One region of the Nocardioides eburneiflavus genome, then DNA from elsewhere that is predicted to be linked to it. Evidence: riboswitches for the same ligand, from Rfam matches in the RefSeq annotation. Region 1 holds a riboswitch; each other region holds the start of a gene.
The links. Region 1 has a riboswitch for cyclic di-AMP ahead of EXE59_RS00035 (C40 family peptidase). Riboswitches for the same ligand answer to the same signal wherever they lie in the genome.
Positions count from the first base shown of each region.

Region 2: it holds a riboswitch for cyclic di-AMP, as region 1 does, so the genes downstream of both, EXE59_RS23250 (C40 family peptidase) here and EXE59_RS00035 (C40 family peptidase) in region 1, are expected to answer to the same signal.
Region 3: it holds a riboswitch for cyclic di-AMP, as region 1 does, so the genes downstream of both, EXE59_RS21165 (C40 family peptidase) here and EXE59_RS00035 (C40 family peptidase) in region 1, are expected to answer to the same signal.

Region 1 covers NZ_SRRO01000001.1:4,854-9,937, forward strand. Annotated here, with positions in the region: gene EXE59_RS00025 (TetR/AcrR family transcriptional regulator) at 1-200, shown strand, start outside; gene EXE59_RS00030 (DUF3048 domain-containing protein) at 184-1,206, opposite strand; gene EXE59_RS00035 (C40 family peptidase) at 1,334-1,891, opposite strand; cyclic di-AMP (ydaO/yuaA leader) riboswitch at 1,894-2,056, opposite strand; gene fabG (3-oxoacyl-ACP reductase FabG) at 2,204-2,971, opposite strand; gene EXE59_RS24280 (phosphatase PAP2 family protein) at 3,101-4,165, shown strand; partial or broken gene EXE59_RS24960 (HIT family protein) at 4,356-4,610, opposite strand; gene EXE59_RS00055 (PH domain-containing protein) at 4,636-5,007, opposite strand.
Region 2 covers NZ_SRRO01000001.1:4,935,102-4,940,185, reverse strand. Annotated here, with positions in the region: gene EXE59_RS23265 (HIT family protein) at 12-461, shown strand; gene EXE59_RS23260 (phosphatase PAP2 family protein) at 458-1,522, opposite strand; gene fabG (3-oxoacyl-ACP reductase FabG) at 1,652-2,419, shown strand; cyclic di-AMP (ydaO/yuaA leader) riboswitch at 2,567-2,729, shown strand; gene EXE59_RS23250 (C40 family peptidase) at 2,732-3,289, shown strand; gene EXE59_RS23245 (DUF3048 domain-containing protein) at 3,417-4,439, shown strand; gene EXE59_RS23240 (TetR/AcrR family transcriptional regulator) at 4,423-5,079, opposite strand.
Region 3 covers NZ_SRRO01000001.1:4,501,424-4,506,507, reverse strand. Annotated here, with positions in the region: gene EXE59_RS25020 (NYN domain-containing protein) at 1-1,315, shown strand, start outside; gene EXE59_RS21170 (hypothetical protein) at 1,245-2,585, opposite strand; cyclic di-AMP (ydaO/yuaA leader) riboswitch at 2,869-2,997, shown strand; gene EXE59_RS21165 (C40 family peptidase) at 3,098-4,018, shown strand; gene EXE59_RS21160 (M1 family metallopeptidase) at 4,077-5,084, shown strand, end outside.

The sequences.
Region 1 (5,084 bases):
TCGACACCTTCACCCGGATCTTCTTCGGCGCCATGTCGGCCGCGGGCGGGTCCGTCGCGGTCAGCGAGGACGCCGCCACCGCGGCCTTGCGGGTCGAGGCCGCGATCGGGTTCATCATGGCCGGCCTCCAGCGACTGCTGGAGGACGGCACCGAGCCGCCCGACCCCGTTCGTAGGTCCGGGGCTACTTCGCGAACGTGACGTTGCCGTTGACCGCTGGCACGAGCTCCATCCACACGTGCCCGGCCGGGACCGTGAGCTCGCCGTCCTTGGTCGACAGCTCGATCGCGCCCTTCAGGCCGTCCTTGCTCCACGTGCCGCGGATGACGCGACCGCCGTGGAAGAGCAGCGCCGCGCCCTTGCCCTCGAGCTTGGTCTCGGGCACCGGGTAGCCGGCGGGGTCGCGGTAGCCGGCGTCGCCGACCTTGACCCGCAGCACGAGGATCGAGTCGGCGGGGAACTGGTCGCCCTGGGCGGCGTAGGAGTCGGTGTTGACGTAGCCGCCCTTCTGGAACTGCCAGCTGGTGGAGTGCGCTCCGAAGTCGGCCGTGAGGGTGCGGGCCTTGCCGCCCCTGGGCAGGTCGGCCGGCGTGCCCCACGGCAGGTAGGGGGGCGGCTCGTCCTCGGCCTTGAGCCGCTTGGCGATGTCGCCGAGGCGGGCGAAGAGGTTGTAAGGGGCCGAGCGCGTGGTCTCGCGGTAGACCCCGGCGTCGCCCTCGGTGATCCACGGGATGCCGGCGCCGTTGATGCGGTTGATCGTGACCGGGGCGGCACCGCTCGTCACGACGGTCGCGCCGTCGGGGACGATGCCGATGTCGCTGGCGCGCATCGAGCGCACCGGGCCGATGCTGGCCGGGACCTTGGAGTAGTAGAAGGCCGCCAGGCGGGTGTAGCCGCCCTCGACGAGCTCCTCGACGACGAGGTCGGCAGTGCCGAGCCCGACCTGCGGGGCGCTGGAGGACGTGTTGTCGACCTTGGTGACGATCACCGGGTGCTTGGGCGCCTTGCTCGTGCGCTCGAGGCCGGTGAGGGGCCAGTAGGTCGGCTCCGGCGGCTCGGAGGTCTCCGAGGCGGTGGGCTCCGACGGCTCGTCACCGGCCGGCGTCGCCTCGTCGTCCCCGCCGCTGCAGCCGGCGAGCACCAGCGACGCCGCCACGAGGACGGCGGCGACTGCCTTGTACGACGGGAGGTGGGGGCGGTGACGCACGGGGGGCTCCGTTCGAGCGGGGGATCTCTGCCTTGCAGTGTGGGGGCGCGCCTCCTCCGATCGGAGAAGGCGCGCCACAGGGTAGATCAGCCGGGACTGCCTACCAATCCGAGCCTGTCACGGGGATTCAGGCGCGACGCAGGGTGCCGCCGAACCACTGCGAGGTCCATGGCACGGCGACCCGGACCCGGTCGCCGGAGCCCGGCGCGTGCAGCATGACGGCGTGCCCGCGCGACCAGCGCAGGAAGATCGCGGCGTGGTAGACGCCGCCGCTGCCGTGGAAGAACATCAGGTCGCCGGCGCGCATGTCCTTCTTCGCGACGCGGCGGGCGTGACCGGCCTGGGCGCTCGACGTACGGGGCACGTCGAACCCGGCACGGGAGTACGCGTAGCGGATCAGCCCGGAGCAGTCGAAGCGGTGCGGCCCGGCAGCGCCGTAGCCGTACGCGTCGCCGCGCTGCCGCATCGCGACGTCGCGGGCGCCGAGGACGCGCTGTGCGACGCGGCGCTTGGCGCTGAGCCGGGTCTTCTGGGAGGTCGTGGTGGTGACCTGGTCGGTGTCGCCGGCTGCGGTGTCGGCGTCGCCGGCGGCGGTGGCGGGCAGGGCCGTCAGCGTCGAGGCGGTGACGCCGAGACCGGCGAGGGCGAGCGCGCAGGCTCGCGCCGTACGAGTGGTCGCAGGCATGGAGTGTTCCTTTCCCACGCCTGCGGGGTGAGCTGTCGGGTTGGGACTGGAAGGTGTCCCGCCGCGCACTCCGAGACGGGCGCGGCTTCACCCCGAGCCGACATGTGTCGGCGTGGAACCTGTGGGTCCCCCACTCCTGCCCTCGTGACTCGGGGGTACGTCCCGGTCGGGCAGGACTCGGCGTAGCCCGGGACGGATCGGTCTCCCGATCGCGATCCAACGTGGCAGGGGCCTCGCCCGGATGCAAAGCCGGCCACGGTCCCGAGCGTGGGACCGTGGCCGGGATCACGCAGATCCACGCTCGTCAGGGGCTCAGCCGAGCTTGCGGCCTCCGTCGACGTACAACGTCTGCCCGGTGATGAACGACGCCTCGTCGCTGCACAGGAACGCCGCGGCCGCGGCGATGTCCTCGGGCTGGCCGACGCGGCGGACGGGGGTGGCCTCGGCGTTGAGACGCTGGAGCTCCTCGGGCTCGAGCTTGAGCCGGCGCGCGGTGGCGTCGGTCATCTCGGTGACGATGAAGCCGGGCGCGATGGCGTTGGCGGTGATGCCGAAGGGGCCGAGCTCGATGCCCAGGGTGCGGGTGAGGCCCTGGATGCCCATCTTGGCCGCGGAGTAGTTGGCCTGGCCGCGGTTGCCGAGGGCGGAGACGCTGGAGAGGTTGAGGATCTTGCCGTACTTCTGCTCCACGAAGCGCGACTGCGCGGCCTTGGTCATGTTGAAGACGCCCTTGAGGTGGACGCCCATGACCACGTCCCAGTCCTCCTCGGTCATCTTGAAGAGCAGGTTGTCGCGGGTGACGCCGGCGTTGTTGACCAGCACGTGGATACCGCCGAGCTCGTCGACGACGCGCTGGACGGCGGCCTCGGCGGCGGCGGAGTCCACGACGTCGCAGCCGACGCCGATGGCACGCGCCCCGTCGGTGAGCTCGAGGCGGGCGGCCGCCTCCTGCGCGGCGGCCTCGTCGAGGTCGAGGATCGCGACGGACGCGCCCTCGCTGGCCAGGCGCTGGGCGATGCCGAAGCCGATGCCTCGTGCTGCTCCGGTGATGACGGCGACGCGACGGTCGTAGCGACCCATGTGAACGGCTCCTCGGGCTGGGTGACTGGGGCTCGGGTGACGGGCTGTCCCGGGAGGATCTCATGAGAGTTGTGGAGATCCGGCACAGGGACGCGACGTACGGGCCGAGGTGTGACTAGCGTGGCGCGCATGGGTCGGGGGGACTTCCGAGGCGCAGCCGCAGTGGCGGCCGCGATGGCCGTGGCGACGCTGGTGGTCGCCGCGGCGTACGACCTGCCCGTGCGGGACCCCGACGGGGTCTCGGTCCCGACGTGGGTGCGGCTGCCGCTCATCGTGCTGGCCGCCGTGCTGCTGGACGTCGTCGCGCGGTGGGTGCTGGCGCTGCGGGGTCGCGAGGGTCCGGTCACCGTGTCGGACGCGAGGTCGGTGCTGCGGTCGGTGGTGGTCGCACGCTGGGACCTGGCCCAGGTCCGTTTCACCCTGAGCGGCCTGCTGGCGTGGTACGTCGCCTACGTCGCATTCCGCAACCTCAAGGGCTACCTGCCGTTCGTCAACGAGCGCCTGTGGGACACCGAGCTCGCGCGGCTGGACCGTGTCCTGTGGCTGGGCCACGACCCCGCCGCCGTGCTGCACGAGGTGCTGGGCACGGGCTGGGCGGCCTGGCTGATGTCGGGCGTCTACGTGCTGTGGATCGGACTCGTGCCGGCGGCCCTCGCCGTCGCGCTGGTGTGGACGCGGCGCTCGCTCGCCGGCGAGCTCTACGTCACCGCCATCTCCTTCAACTGGCTGCTCGGGGTGGCGGTCTACTACCTGGTGCCGTCGCTCGGCCCGGTCTACTCCCGTCCGCAGGGGTTCGCCGACCTCTCCCCCACCTTCAACACCCGGGTGCAGGAGTGGCTGCTGCAGGACCGCGTCGACGTCCTCGCCGGCGCGTGGGACACCAGGGCCGTCCAGACCGTGGCCGCCTTCGCCTCGCTGCACGTGGCCATCACGGTGACCACCTGCCTGGTCGCGGAGGTGCTGCGGCTGCCGTCGTGGGTGCGCGTCACGTGCTGGACCTTCGCCGTGCTCACGTCGGTGTCGACGGTCTACCTGGGTTGGCACTTCTTCGTCGACGTCCTGGGCGGAGCGGTCGTCGGGGACGTCGCGCTCGTGCTCGCCGCCACGGCGACCGGTCACCCCTTGCGGCGCGAGCGCGTACGCCCGCGTGACGTCGTCGCGGACGTGGACCGCGAGCAGGCCGGGCGGGCCTAGCTGAGGGCCGGCCCTCGGGCCGGCCGTCGGGCCGGCCGTCGAGTGCCGCGCGGAGACGGGCGGCGTACGTCTCGGGCTCGCCTGCGGCGTACTTCGTGCGGGGCCAGAAGAAGCCGCGCAGGCCGTCGCCCTTGGTGCGCGGCACGACGTGCAGGTGCAGGTGCGGCACGGACTGGCTCACCGTGTTGTTGACGGCGACGAAGGAGCCCTGGGCGCCGAGCCCGTCCTTGACCGCGGTCGCGATGCGTTGGGCGGCGAAGAGGAACGGGTCGCGCAGCGCCGCGGGGAGGTCGGGCAGGGTCTCGACGTGGTCGCGCGGCACGAGCAGGACGTGGCCCTTGAAGACCGGGCGGGTGTCGAGGAAGGCGACCAGGTCGTCGGTCTCGAGGACGAGGTGGCCGGGCACGTCTCCGGCGACGATCTGGCAGAACACGCATCCGTCCACGGACGGATCGTCGCACGCGGGTCGATCAGGCGTTCAGGACCGCCCAGGCGATGAGCTTGTCGAGCCGGCGGATGTCGATCTTCTTGTCGAGCTTGATCTTGATGTGCCCCGCCCGTGTCCACATCTCGAGCTCGGCGTTGAAGTCGAGCAGCTTGCCGGCGTTCTCGGACGACCACATGTCGATGCGGCTGTAGGGAAGTGAGTAGACCTCCACCTTCTTGCCCGTGAGCCCTTGGGCGTCGCGCACGACCAGGCGCTTGGTGGTGAAGATCGCTGAGTCCCGGAAGGTCTTGTAGGCCGCGACGGCCTGCTCTCCGTCGACGAGGAGGTCGTTGACGTCGGCGGGGACGGGGATCTCCTGGAGGAGGGTCCATGACGTGATCGCTGCGGTTTCCATGCGCGAGAGCGTCGCAGACGACAGGGCCGGCGCGTCGCGGATCACGCAACTTCGACAAGGTGGTCCTGATGGTCCGC
Region 2 (5,084 bases), 4.9 Mb from region 1:
ACGATCCGTCCGTGGACGGATGCGTGTTCTGCCAGATCGTCGCCGGAGACGTGCCCGGCCACCTCGTCCTCGAGACCGACGACCTGGTCGCCTTCCTCGACACCCGCCCGGTCTTCAAGGGCCACGTCCTGCTCGTGCCGCGCGACCACGTCGAGACCCTGCCCGACCTCCCCGCGGCGCTGCGCGACCCGTTCCTCTTCGCCGCCCAACGCATCGCGACCGCGGTCAAGGACGGGCTCGGCGCCCAGGGCTCCTTCGTCGCCGTCAACAACACGGTGAGCCAGTCCGTGCCGCACCTGCACCTGCACGTCGTGCCGCGCACCAAGGGCGACGGCCTGCGCGGCTTCTTCTGGCCCCGCACGAAGTACGCCGCAGGCGAGCCCGAGACGTACGCCGCCCGTCTCCGCGCGGCACTCGACGGCCGGCCCGACGGCCGGCCCGAGGGCCGGCCCCTCAGCTAGGCCCGCCCGGCCTGCTCGCGGTCCACGTCCGCGACGACGTCACGCGGGCGTACGCGCTCGCGCCGCAAGGGGTGACCGGTCGCCGTGGCGGCGAGCACGAGCGCGACGTCCCCGACGACCGCTCCGCCCAGGACGTCGACGAAGAAGTGCCAACCCAGGTAGACCGTCGACACCGACGTGAGCACGGCGAAGGTCCAGCACGTGACGCGCACCCACGACGGCAGCCGCAGCACCTCCGCGACCAGGCAGGTGGTCACCGTGATGGCCACGTGCAGCGAGGCGAAGGCGGCCACGGTCTGGACGGCCCTGGTGTCCCACGCGCCGGCGAGGACGTCGACGCGGTCCTGCAGCAGCCACTCCTGCACCCGGGTGTTGAAGGTGGGGGAGAGGTCGGCGAACCCCTGCGGACGGGAGTAGACCGGGCCGAGCGACGGCACCAGGTAGTAGACCGCCACCCCGAGCAGCCAGTTGAAGGAGATGGCGGTGACGTAGAGCTCGCCGGCGAGCGAGCGCCGCGTCCACACCAGCGCGACGGCGAGGGCCGCCGGCACGAGTCCGATCCACAGCACGTAGACGCCCGACATCAGCCAGGCCGCCCAGCCCGTGCCCAGCACCTCGTGCAGCACGGCGGCGGGGTCGTGGCCCAGCCACAGGACACGGTCCAGCCGCGCGAGCTCGGTGTCCCACAGGCGCTCGTTGACGAACGGCAGGTAGCCCTTGAGGTTGCGGAATGCGACGTAGGCGACGTACCACGCCAGCAGGCCGCTCAGGGTGAAACGGACCTGGGCCAGGTCCCAGCGTGCGACCACCACCGACCGCAGCACCGACCTCGCGTCCGACACGGTGACCGGACCCTCGCGACCCCGCAGCGCCAGCACCCACCGCGCGACGACGTCCAGCAGCACGGCGGCCAGCACGATGAGCGGCAGCCGCACCCACGTCGGGACCGAGACCCCGTCGGGGTCCCGCACGGGCAGGTCGTACGCCGCGGCGACCACCAGCGTCGCCACGGCCATCGCGGCCGCCACTGCGGCTGCGCCTCGGAAGTCCCCCCGACCCATGCGCGCCACGCTAGTCACACCTCGGCCCGTACGTCGCGTCCCTGTGCCGGATCTCCACAACTCTCATGAGATCCTCCCGGGACAGCCCGTCACCCGAGCCCCAGTCACCCAGCCCGAGGAGCCGTTCACATGGGTCGCTACGACCGTCGCGTCGCCGTCATCACCGGAGCAGCACGAGGCATCGGCTTCGGCATCGCCCAGCGCCTGGCCAGCGAGGGCGCGTCCGTCGCGATCCTCGACCTCGACGAGGCCGCCGCGCAGGAGGCGGCCGCCCGCCTCGAGCTCACCGACGGGGCGCGTGCCATCGGCGTCGGCTGCGACGTCGTGGACTCCGCCGCCGCCGAGGCCGCCGTCCAGCGCGTCGTCGACGAGCTCGGCGGTATCCACGTGCTGGTCAACAACGCCGGCGTCACCCGCGACAACCTGCTCTTCAAGATGACCGAGGAGGACTGGGACGTGGTCATGGGCGTCCACCTCAAGGGCGTCTTCAACATGACCAAGGCCGCGCAGTCGCGCTTCGTGGAGCAGAAGTACGGCAAGATCCTCAACCTCTCCAGCGTCTCCGCCCTCGGCAACCGCGGCCAGGCCAACTACTCCGCGGCCAAGATGGGCATCCAGGGCCTCACCCGCACCCTGGGCATCGAGCTCGGCCCCTTCGGCATCACCGCCAACGCCATCGCGCCCGGCTTCATCGTCACCGAGATGACCGACGCCACCGCGCGCCGGCTCAAGCTCGAGCCCGAGGAGCTCCAGCGTCTCAACGCCGAGGCCACCCCCGTCCGCCGCGTCGGCCAGCCCGAGGACATCGCCGCGGCCGCGGCGTTCCTGTGCAGCGACGAGGCGTCGTTCATCACCGGGCAGACGTTGTACGTCGACGGAGGCCGCAAGCTCGGCTGAGCCCCTGACGAGCGTGGATCTGCGTGATCCCGGCCACGGTCCCACGCTCGGGACCGTGGCCGGCTTTGCATCCGGGCGAGGCCCCTGCCACGTTGGATCGCGATCGGGAGACCGATCCGTCCCGGGCTACGCCGAGTCCTGCCCGACCGGGACGTACCCCCGAGTCACGAGGGCAGGAGTGGGGGACCCACAGGTTCCACGCCGACACATGTCGGCTCGGGGTGAAGCCGCGCCCGTCTCGGAGTGCGCGGCGGGACACCTTCCAGTCCCAACCCGACAGCTCACCCCGCAGGCGTGGGAAAGGAACACTCCATGCCTGCGACCACTCGTACGGCGCGAGCCTGCGCGCTCGCCCTCGCCGGTCTCGGCGTCACCGCCTCGACGCTGACGGCCCTGCCCGCCACCGCCGCCGGCGACGCCGACACCGCAGCCGGCGACACCGACCAGGTCACCACCACGACCTCCCAGAAGACCCGGCTCAGCGCCAAGCGCCGCGTCGCACAGCGCGTCCTCGGCGCCCGCGACGTCGCGATGCGGCAGCGCGGCGACGCGTACGGCTACGGCGCTGCCGGGCCGCACCGCTTCGACTGCTCCGGGCTGATCCGCTACGCGTACTCCCGTGCCGGGTTCGACGTGCCCCGTACGTCGAGCGCCCAGGCCGGTCACGCCCGCCGCGTCGCGAAGAAGGACATGCGCGCCGGCGACCTGATGTTCTTCCACGGCAGCGGCGGCGTCTACCACGCCGCGATCTTCCTGCGCTGGTCGCGCGGGCACGCCGTCATGCTGCACGCGCCGGGCTCCGGCGACCGGGTCCGGGTCGCCGTGCCATGGACCTCGCAGTGGTTCGGCGGCACCCTGCGTCGCGCCTGAATCCCCGTGACAGGCTCGGATTGGTAGGCAGTCCCGGCTGATCTACCCTGTGGCGCGCCTTCTCCGATCGGAGGAGGCGCGCCCCCACACTGCAAGGCAGAGATCCCCCGCTCGAACGGAGCCCCCCGTGCGTCACCGCCCCCACCTCCCGTCGTACAAGGCAGTCGCCGCCGTCCTCGTGGCGGCGTCGCTGGTGCTCGCCGGCTGCAGCGGCGGGGACGACGAGGCGACGCCGGCCGGTGACGAGCCGTCGGAGCCCACCGCCTCGGAGACCTCCGAGCCGCCGGAGCCGACCTACTGGCCCCTCACCGGCCTCGAGCGCACGAGCAAGGCGCCCAAGCACCCGGTGATCGTCACCAAGGTCGACAACACGTCCTCCAGCGCCCCGCAGGTCGGGCTCGGCACTGCCGACCTCGTCGTCGAGGAGCTCGTCGAGGGCGGCTACACCCGCCTGGCGGCCTTCTACTACTCCAAGGTCCCGGCCAGCATCGGCCCGGTGCGCTCGATGCGCGCCAGCGACATCGGCATCGTCCCCGACGGCGCGACCGTCGTGACGAGCGGTGCCGCCCCGGTCACGATCAACCGCATCAACGGCGCCGGCATCCCGTGGATCACCGAGGGCGACGCCGGGGTCTACCGCGAGACCACGCGCTCGGCCCCTTACAACCTCTTCGCCCGCCTCGGCGACATCGCCAAGCGGCTCAAGGCCGAGGACGAGCCGCCCCCCTACCTGCCGTGGGGCACGCCGGCCGACCTGCCCAGGGGCGGCAAGGCCCGCACCCTCACGGCCGACTTCGGAGCGCACTCCACCAGCTGGCAGTTCCAGAAGGGCGGCTACGTCAACACCGACTCCTACGCCGCCCAGGGCGACCAGTTCCCCGCCGACTCGATCCTCGTGCTGCGGGTCAAGGTCGGCGACGCCGGCTACCGCGACCCCGCCGGCTACCCGGTGCCCGAGACCAAGCTCGAGGGCAAGGGCGCGGCGCTGCTCTTCCACGGCGGTCGCGTCATCCGCGGCACGTGGAGCAAGGACGGCCTGAAGGGCGCGATCGAGCTGTCGACCAAGGACGGCGAGCTCACGGTCCCGGCCGGGCACGTGTGGATGGAGCTCGTGCCAGCGGTCAACGGCAACGTCACGTTCGCGAAGTAGCCCCGGACCTACGAACGGGGTCGGGCGGCTCGGTGCCGTCCTCCAGCAGTCGCTGGAGGCCGGCCATGATGAACCCGATCGCGGCCTCGACCCGCAAGGCCGCGGTGGCGGCGTCCTCGCTGACCGCGACGGACCCGCCCGCGGCCGACATGGCGCCGAAGAAGATCCGGGTGAAGGTGTCGAGCATGGCGTCGTCGAGGTCCCACTCGGTGTCGGTCAGGACCGCACGCACGATCTCGTCGACGATGGCGTACGTCGAGCGCTCCTCCTGCTCGCGGTAGCGCTCGTGGCCGAGCACCGAGGGGCCGTCGGAGATCACGATCTGGCGGTAGCCCGGCTCCTGCACCGCGTCGAGGAAGGCACGCAGGCCGGCCTGGGCCTTGAGCCAGGGGTCCTGGTGGCCCTCCGTCGCCTGCGCGATGCCGGCCGTCGCCCGCGACTCCACCCGCTCGAAGGCGGCCTCGAAGATCGCCTGCTTGCCGCTGAAGTGGTGGTAGAGCGCGCCCTTGGTGACGTCGGCGCCCGCCACGATGGCGTCCAGCGACGTGGCGGAGTAGCCGTGCTCGGTGAAGAGCCGTTCGGCGACGTCGACGAGCGCGCGCTTGGTCGAGTCGGAGAAGCGCTGACGCCGGGTCCTCATGGCCC
Region 3 (5,084 bases), 4.5 Mb from region 1:
GGAGGCGGTCGTCTCGCAGGTCGTGGACTCCCTGGGCGCCGAGGAGCAGCTCGACGAGCAGGCCAGCGCCGAGCACGCACGGCTCACCGCGCAGGTGGCTGCGCTCCAGGCCGAGCTCGTGGCTGCGCGCGCGCTCCACCGGCAGGAGCTCGAGACCGCGAAGGCCGACCACAAGGTGCTGCGGCAGCGGCTGGGGGAGGCCCGCGGCGTCCTGCGCGCCGCGGAGGAAGAACGCGACGCGGCGTACGTCGCCCGCGACTCAGCGGTGGCGGCTGCCGAGCGCGCGACCCGCGCCGCGGAGGCGGACGTACGCCGGCTCCGGTCGCAGCTCGAGGAGGCGGAGTCGGGCCTGGCGGCGAGTCGCCGGGACGTCCGCTCCGAGCGCGACGCTGCGAGCGTCCGCGCCCGTCTCCTGCTCGACGCGGTCGTCGACGCGGCGACCGGGCTGCGCCGCGAGCTGGCCCTGCCGCCGGTGAGCGGCACGCCCGGCGACGCCGTCGAGGCCGACCTGGCCGGTATCGACGCGGCGCCCACGTCCAGCGCTCCGGCCACCCCGCTCCTCCTCGAGCAGACGCTCGCGATGCCGCGATCGCGCCTGGTCGTCGACGGCTACAACGTGACCAAGCAGGCGTGGCCCACCGCCAGCCTCGAGGCCCAGCGGAGCCGGCTGGTCTCGGCGCTCGGCCCGTTGGTGGCTCGCTCCGGTGCGGAGACGACGGTCGTCTTCGACGCGGCCGAGTCCTCCGTGCGCACGGCGATGCCGGCACCGCGCGGCGTGCGGGTGGTGTTCAGTCCCGAGGGCGTGATCGCGGACGACGTGATCCGCCAGCTCGTCGCGGCGGAGCCGCGGGGAGGGTGGTCGTGGTGGTCAGCGACGACCGGGCCGTGGCGCGCGACGCGGCGCGGGCCGGGGCACGGTCGGTGCCGACCGCGGCGCTGCTCGGCGTCATCGGCGCGTAGCCCGACACGCCGGCGCGCGACACGCCGAGGGGGCGCTGTCGGTGGGCCCTGCCACCGTTCAGGACATGACGACACGGATCGACTGCGACACCTGCGTGGTGCGCGGGCTGCACTGCCACGACTGCGTGGTGACGGTGCTCCTCGGCCCACCGCCCGAGCTGACCATCGACGACGACGAGCTGGCCGCGCTGGACGCGCTGGCCACTGGTGGCCTCGTGCCGCCGCTGAGGATGGTGGAACCCGTGGCGGGGCCGGTGATCGAGTCGGCGTGAGTGCTGCCTTCTTCAGTAGGCGGGGAACCAGGCTGACTGGCAGCGTGGCGGATCCTGGCTGTCGACCGAGCGGAAGGTCATGAACTTCCTGACCAGCAACGGCAGACGCACAGCGTCGTCGCCGTCGAGCGTTCGCTCGCCACTCGCGTCCGCGACGACGACCGTCACGCCGGGCTGCCGGGCGAGGTAGTCCTGGAGGTTGCGCTCGGGGACGAGGTAACCACTCTGCGCATACACGTCGAGCTCATCGGCTTCTGACTCGACGACCCGCAGCAGGTCGTCCTGGACGTTCCTCAGGTGAAGCGTCCTCGGGACCACCAGGTGATTGGTCTCGCCGGAAACCGTGACGAGGTTCGCGTACATGTTGAAGCCGAGCGCGGTCTTGAGCTCGAGGTAGGGCGTCAGCCCGTTCGCGACGACCAGTAGGACGACGATCCATGCGCTTGCACTCGGAAGGCGCATGGGCACGGGGGCCGGACCGACTCCCTCGCGCGCCACCCGCCAGATGATCCATGCGCCCACCGGCACCCAGGCGCCGAAACCGATCAGCTTGATGGTCGCGATGGTGGTGGGTGCAGGCGGTAGGAGCGATGCCGCCACCAGGATCGTTGCAACCGTGGTGACGACGACCTGGACCCGCGGCGACTGCTGGATGGTGCTCTCCAGCCGCTCGAGCGTGGCCTCCGGGAGGAACAGGCACAGCAGCACCACCAGTGCGGCCGTGAAGTCGTAGAAGTGCTGGGCGAAGTCCAGCGAGATGACGGTGTGGAACACCAGCGCGAGGAGCACTCCGGCGCGCCGGGTGCGGCTGGAGGCGAGGAGGATCGGGACCGAGAGCTCGGTCAGGACCGGGACCGCGATCGCTGCCGTGCCGAGAACGCCGGACCTGTCGAAGGTCGGGAGGCCGAAGGAGGCCAGCGACTGGTGGGCATAGAAGATCCCGCACGAGACCTCAGGGTCGAGAAAACCCGAGTTCAGCTTCGCGAACGCCGCGAAGCAGTAGAACCCGAGCAGTATCCAGCGTCCGGTCACCGAGAGCCACGCCCAGGGGTCGCGGGTGGCGAGTGACAGCAGCGTGGCCGCGGCGACGAACCCGACCAGCAGCCAGTGGTTGCCCGTCACGGGCAGCTCGAGCCAGAGCGAGGCGAGTGCCAGCACCGCAGTCGTCGCCAGCGCCAGCCGGCTCGGACGCACGAGGAGCACGATGGCGGCGGCCCCGAGTGTCGCGGACACCGCAACCAGTGCTGGCGACCCGCCGAAGTGGTCGCTCCGCCATCCCGCCGGATTGCCCACCAGGTGCGCCACCGCGGCGAGGCCGAAGGTCCTGGCGAACCAACGCATCGAGGGGGCCATCTGGATCGTGCCCTCCGGGGTGGGTGGCTCGGGGCGAGTTCGTGGCCCGGCAACGGTCGGTAGTGGGGAACCGTATCGCTGCTGTCGCCGGCCCGCAGGCGTTTGTCGGCCATCCGTCGTCCCGGGCGACGGAGGAGCAGGACGTGTCCCGCTCCGCTCACGGCGGCGTGGCGAAGATTGGCGAGGCGGCGGTGGGCGGTCTAAGGTGTGGGCTGACGTCCGTGGCAGTGGGTCACCCGGCCCGCGCGGGCGTCGCGCCGAGTCGTGGACCACGTCCCCTGCACCACCCGTGGTCCGCGAGCCGGGGAACCACTCTTCCCCCTGGGGTGAATCCCCTGTGAGACGCACTGCGCGAGCGGTGCGTGGAGCAGGGGTAGGCCGGTCGTGCCGAACCCGTCAGCTCACCTGGTAGGCGTACGACACCCCGAGGAGTTCCCCCGCTCGTGGCTCACACCCGCAAGCGAGCTGGCGCGACCGTACTTGGTCTCTCCGCGATCGCTGCCATTGCCTTCGTGCCCGCGACCCCTGCGCAGGCCGACCCCGACATCAAGGACGTCAAGGCCCGTGTCGACCGCCTCTACCACGAGGCGGAGGCCGCCCAGGAGCGACTGCACGACGCCAAGCTCGACCTCGCCGACCTCCGTCGCGACCTCAGCGGCCTGAAGGCCGACCAGGCACGTCAGGACGAGCGCCTCGACGCCGTCCGCGAGCAGGTCTCCGACGCCGTCGTCCGCCAGCTCGAGGGCGAGGGCATCTCGACCGTCGGCCAGATCGTCGTCTCCGATGACCCGGGCTCGTTCCTGGACTCCCTGTCGACCATGTCGTCCTTCAACGACCTGCAGTCCTCCCTGCTCTCCGACTACGACACCGAGCTCGAGGCACTCGAGATCCGGCGCGAGGCCACCGACGACCGCACCCGGGAGATCGCCCAGCTCACCGAGCAGCTGAGCGCCGAGAAGGACACGGTCGACGACAAGCTCGCCGAGGCCAAGGACCTGCTCGCCGACCTCGAGGCCGAGGAGCGCGAGCGCCTGCTCGCCTCGCGCGGCAGCACGACGCGCCTGCCCAGCTCCGTGCCCGCCACCGGCCGGGCCGCTGCCGCGGTGCAGTACGCCATGGCCCAGGTCGGCGACGCCTACGTCTACGGCGCGATGGGCGAGAACGCCTTCGACTGCAGTGGACTCACCATGCGCGCCTGGGCCCAGGCCGGCGTGTCCCTGCCCCACTCCTCGAGCGCCCAGTTCGGCTCCGGTCCGCGCATCGCCGCGAGCGACCTGCAGCCGGGCGACCTGGTGTTCTACTACAGCCCGATCAGCCACGTCGGCATCTACATCGGCAACGGCATGATCGTCCACGCGGCCAACCCGGGCACCGGGGTCGCCGTGTCGGGCCTCTACTCGATGCCCTACGTCGGCGCGGTCCGCCCTGGCTGACCAGCAGACCTCGAAGGCCGGTCGTCCACTCCTGTGGGCGGCCGGCCTTTCGCTGTTCGTGGTCGTCGCGCTGGTCGTGGTCCTGACGCGCGACGGCTCGGAACCGGTCGAGCCGCCGCGCCCGGTCGAGGCGCCGCGGGCGAGCCCCGCCGAGGCAGCGGCGGCCCTGGCCTCGTTCGTCGCCGGGGTGGACGAACGCGACGGGGAGGCCCTCGCCGCCCTGGCGCCGGACGCACTGGCCGAGGTGCAGGAGCAGCTGTCCGGGATCGCCGCCAACGCGCAGTCGCTCGACCTGCGGGACGTCAGCGCCCGGTACGTCGACCAGGTCGGCACCGTGAGTGCCGACGGCGACTGGTCCGGCGTGGTCGAGATGACGTGGAGGTTCCGGGGCTTCGACGACGCCCCGGCGAGTGCGGACGTCGTCGTCCGGTTCGCCCACGGACAAGGCGACGAGCTGGCCATCTCCGGGTTCGGCGCGCCCTCCGCGGCGGAGGGCCGCGTGCCGCTCTGGCTGCGGGGAGAGCTGGCCGTCGCTCGTACGGAGGACCACCTCGTGCTCGTCGACGGCGAGCAGCGCGAGGCCGACGAGGTCGCGCAGCGGGTGGCCCGGGGGATCCCAGTCGTGCGGAAGGTCCTGCCGGAGTGGACCGGGCCGGTCGTCGTGGAGGTGCCCGCGAGCGCCGCCGACCTCGACGAGACCCTGGGCGTCGCACCGGGGACGTACGCCGGGATCGCTGCCGTCACGGCCGGCGTGGGCACTGACACGGGTGAAGACGCGCCGGTCCACGTGTTCGTGAACCCCGAGGTCACCGACGGCCTGCGCCGCGCCGGCGCCCAGGTCGTGACGAGCCACGAGCTGGTCCACGTCGCCACGGACGCGGTCCGCCGGCCGGTCGAGCCGTGGCTGCTCGAGGGCTTCGCCGACTACGTCGCGCTGCGTGACACGCGGCTGCCCGACCGGGTCACGCTGGGCCGGGCCATCGAGGCGGCGCGGCGCGACGGGGTGCCGGAGACGCTGCCCACGGCCGCGGACTTCGACACGCGGGCCCAGGACCTGCAGGCGCGG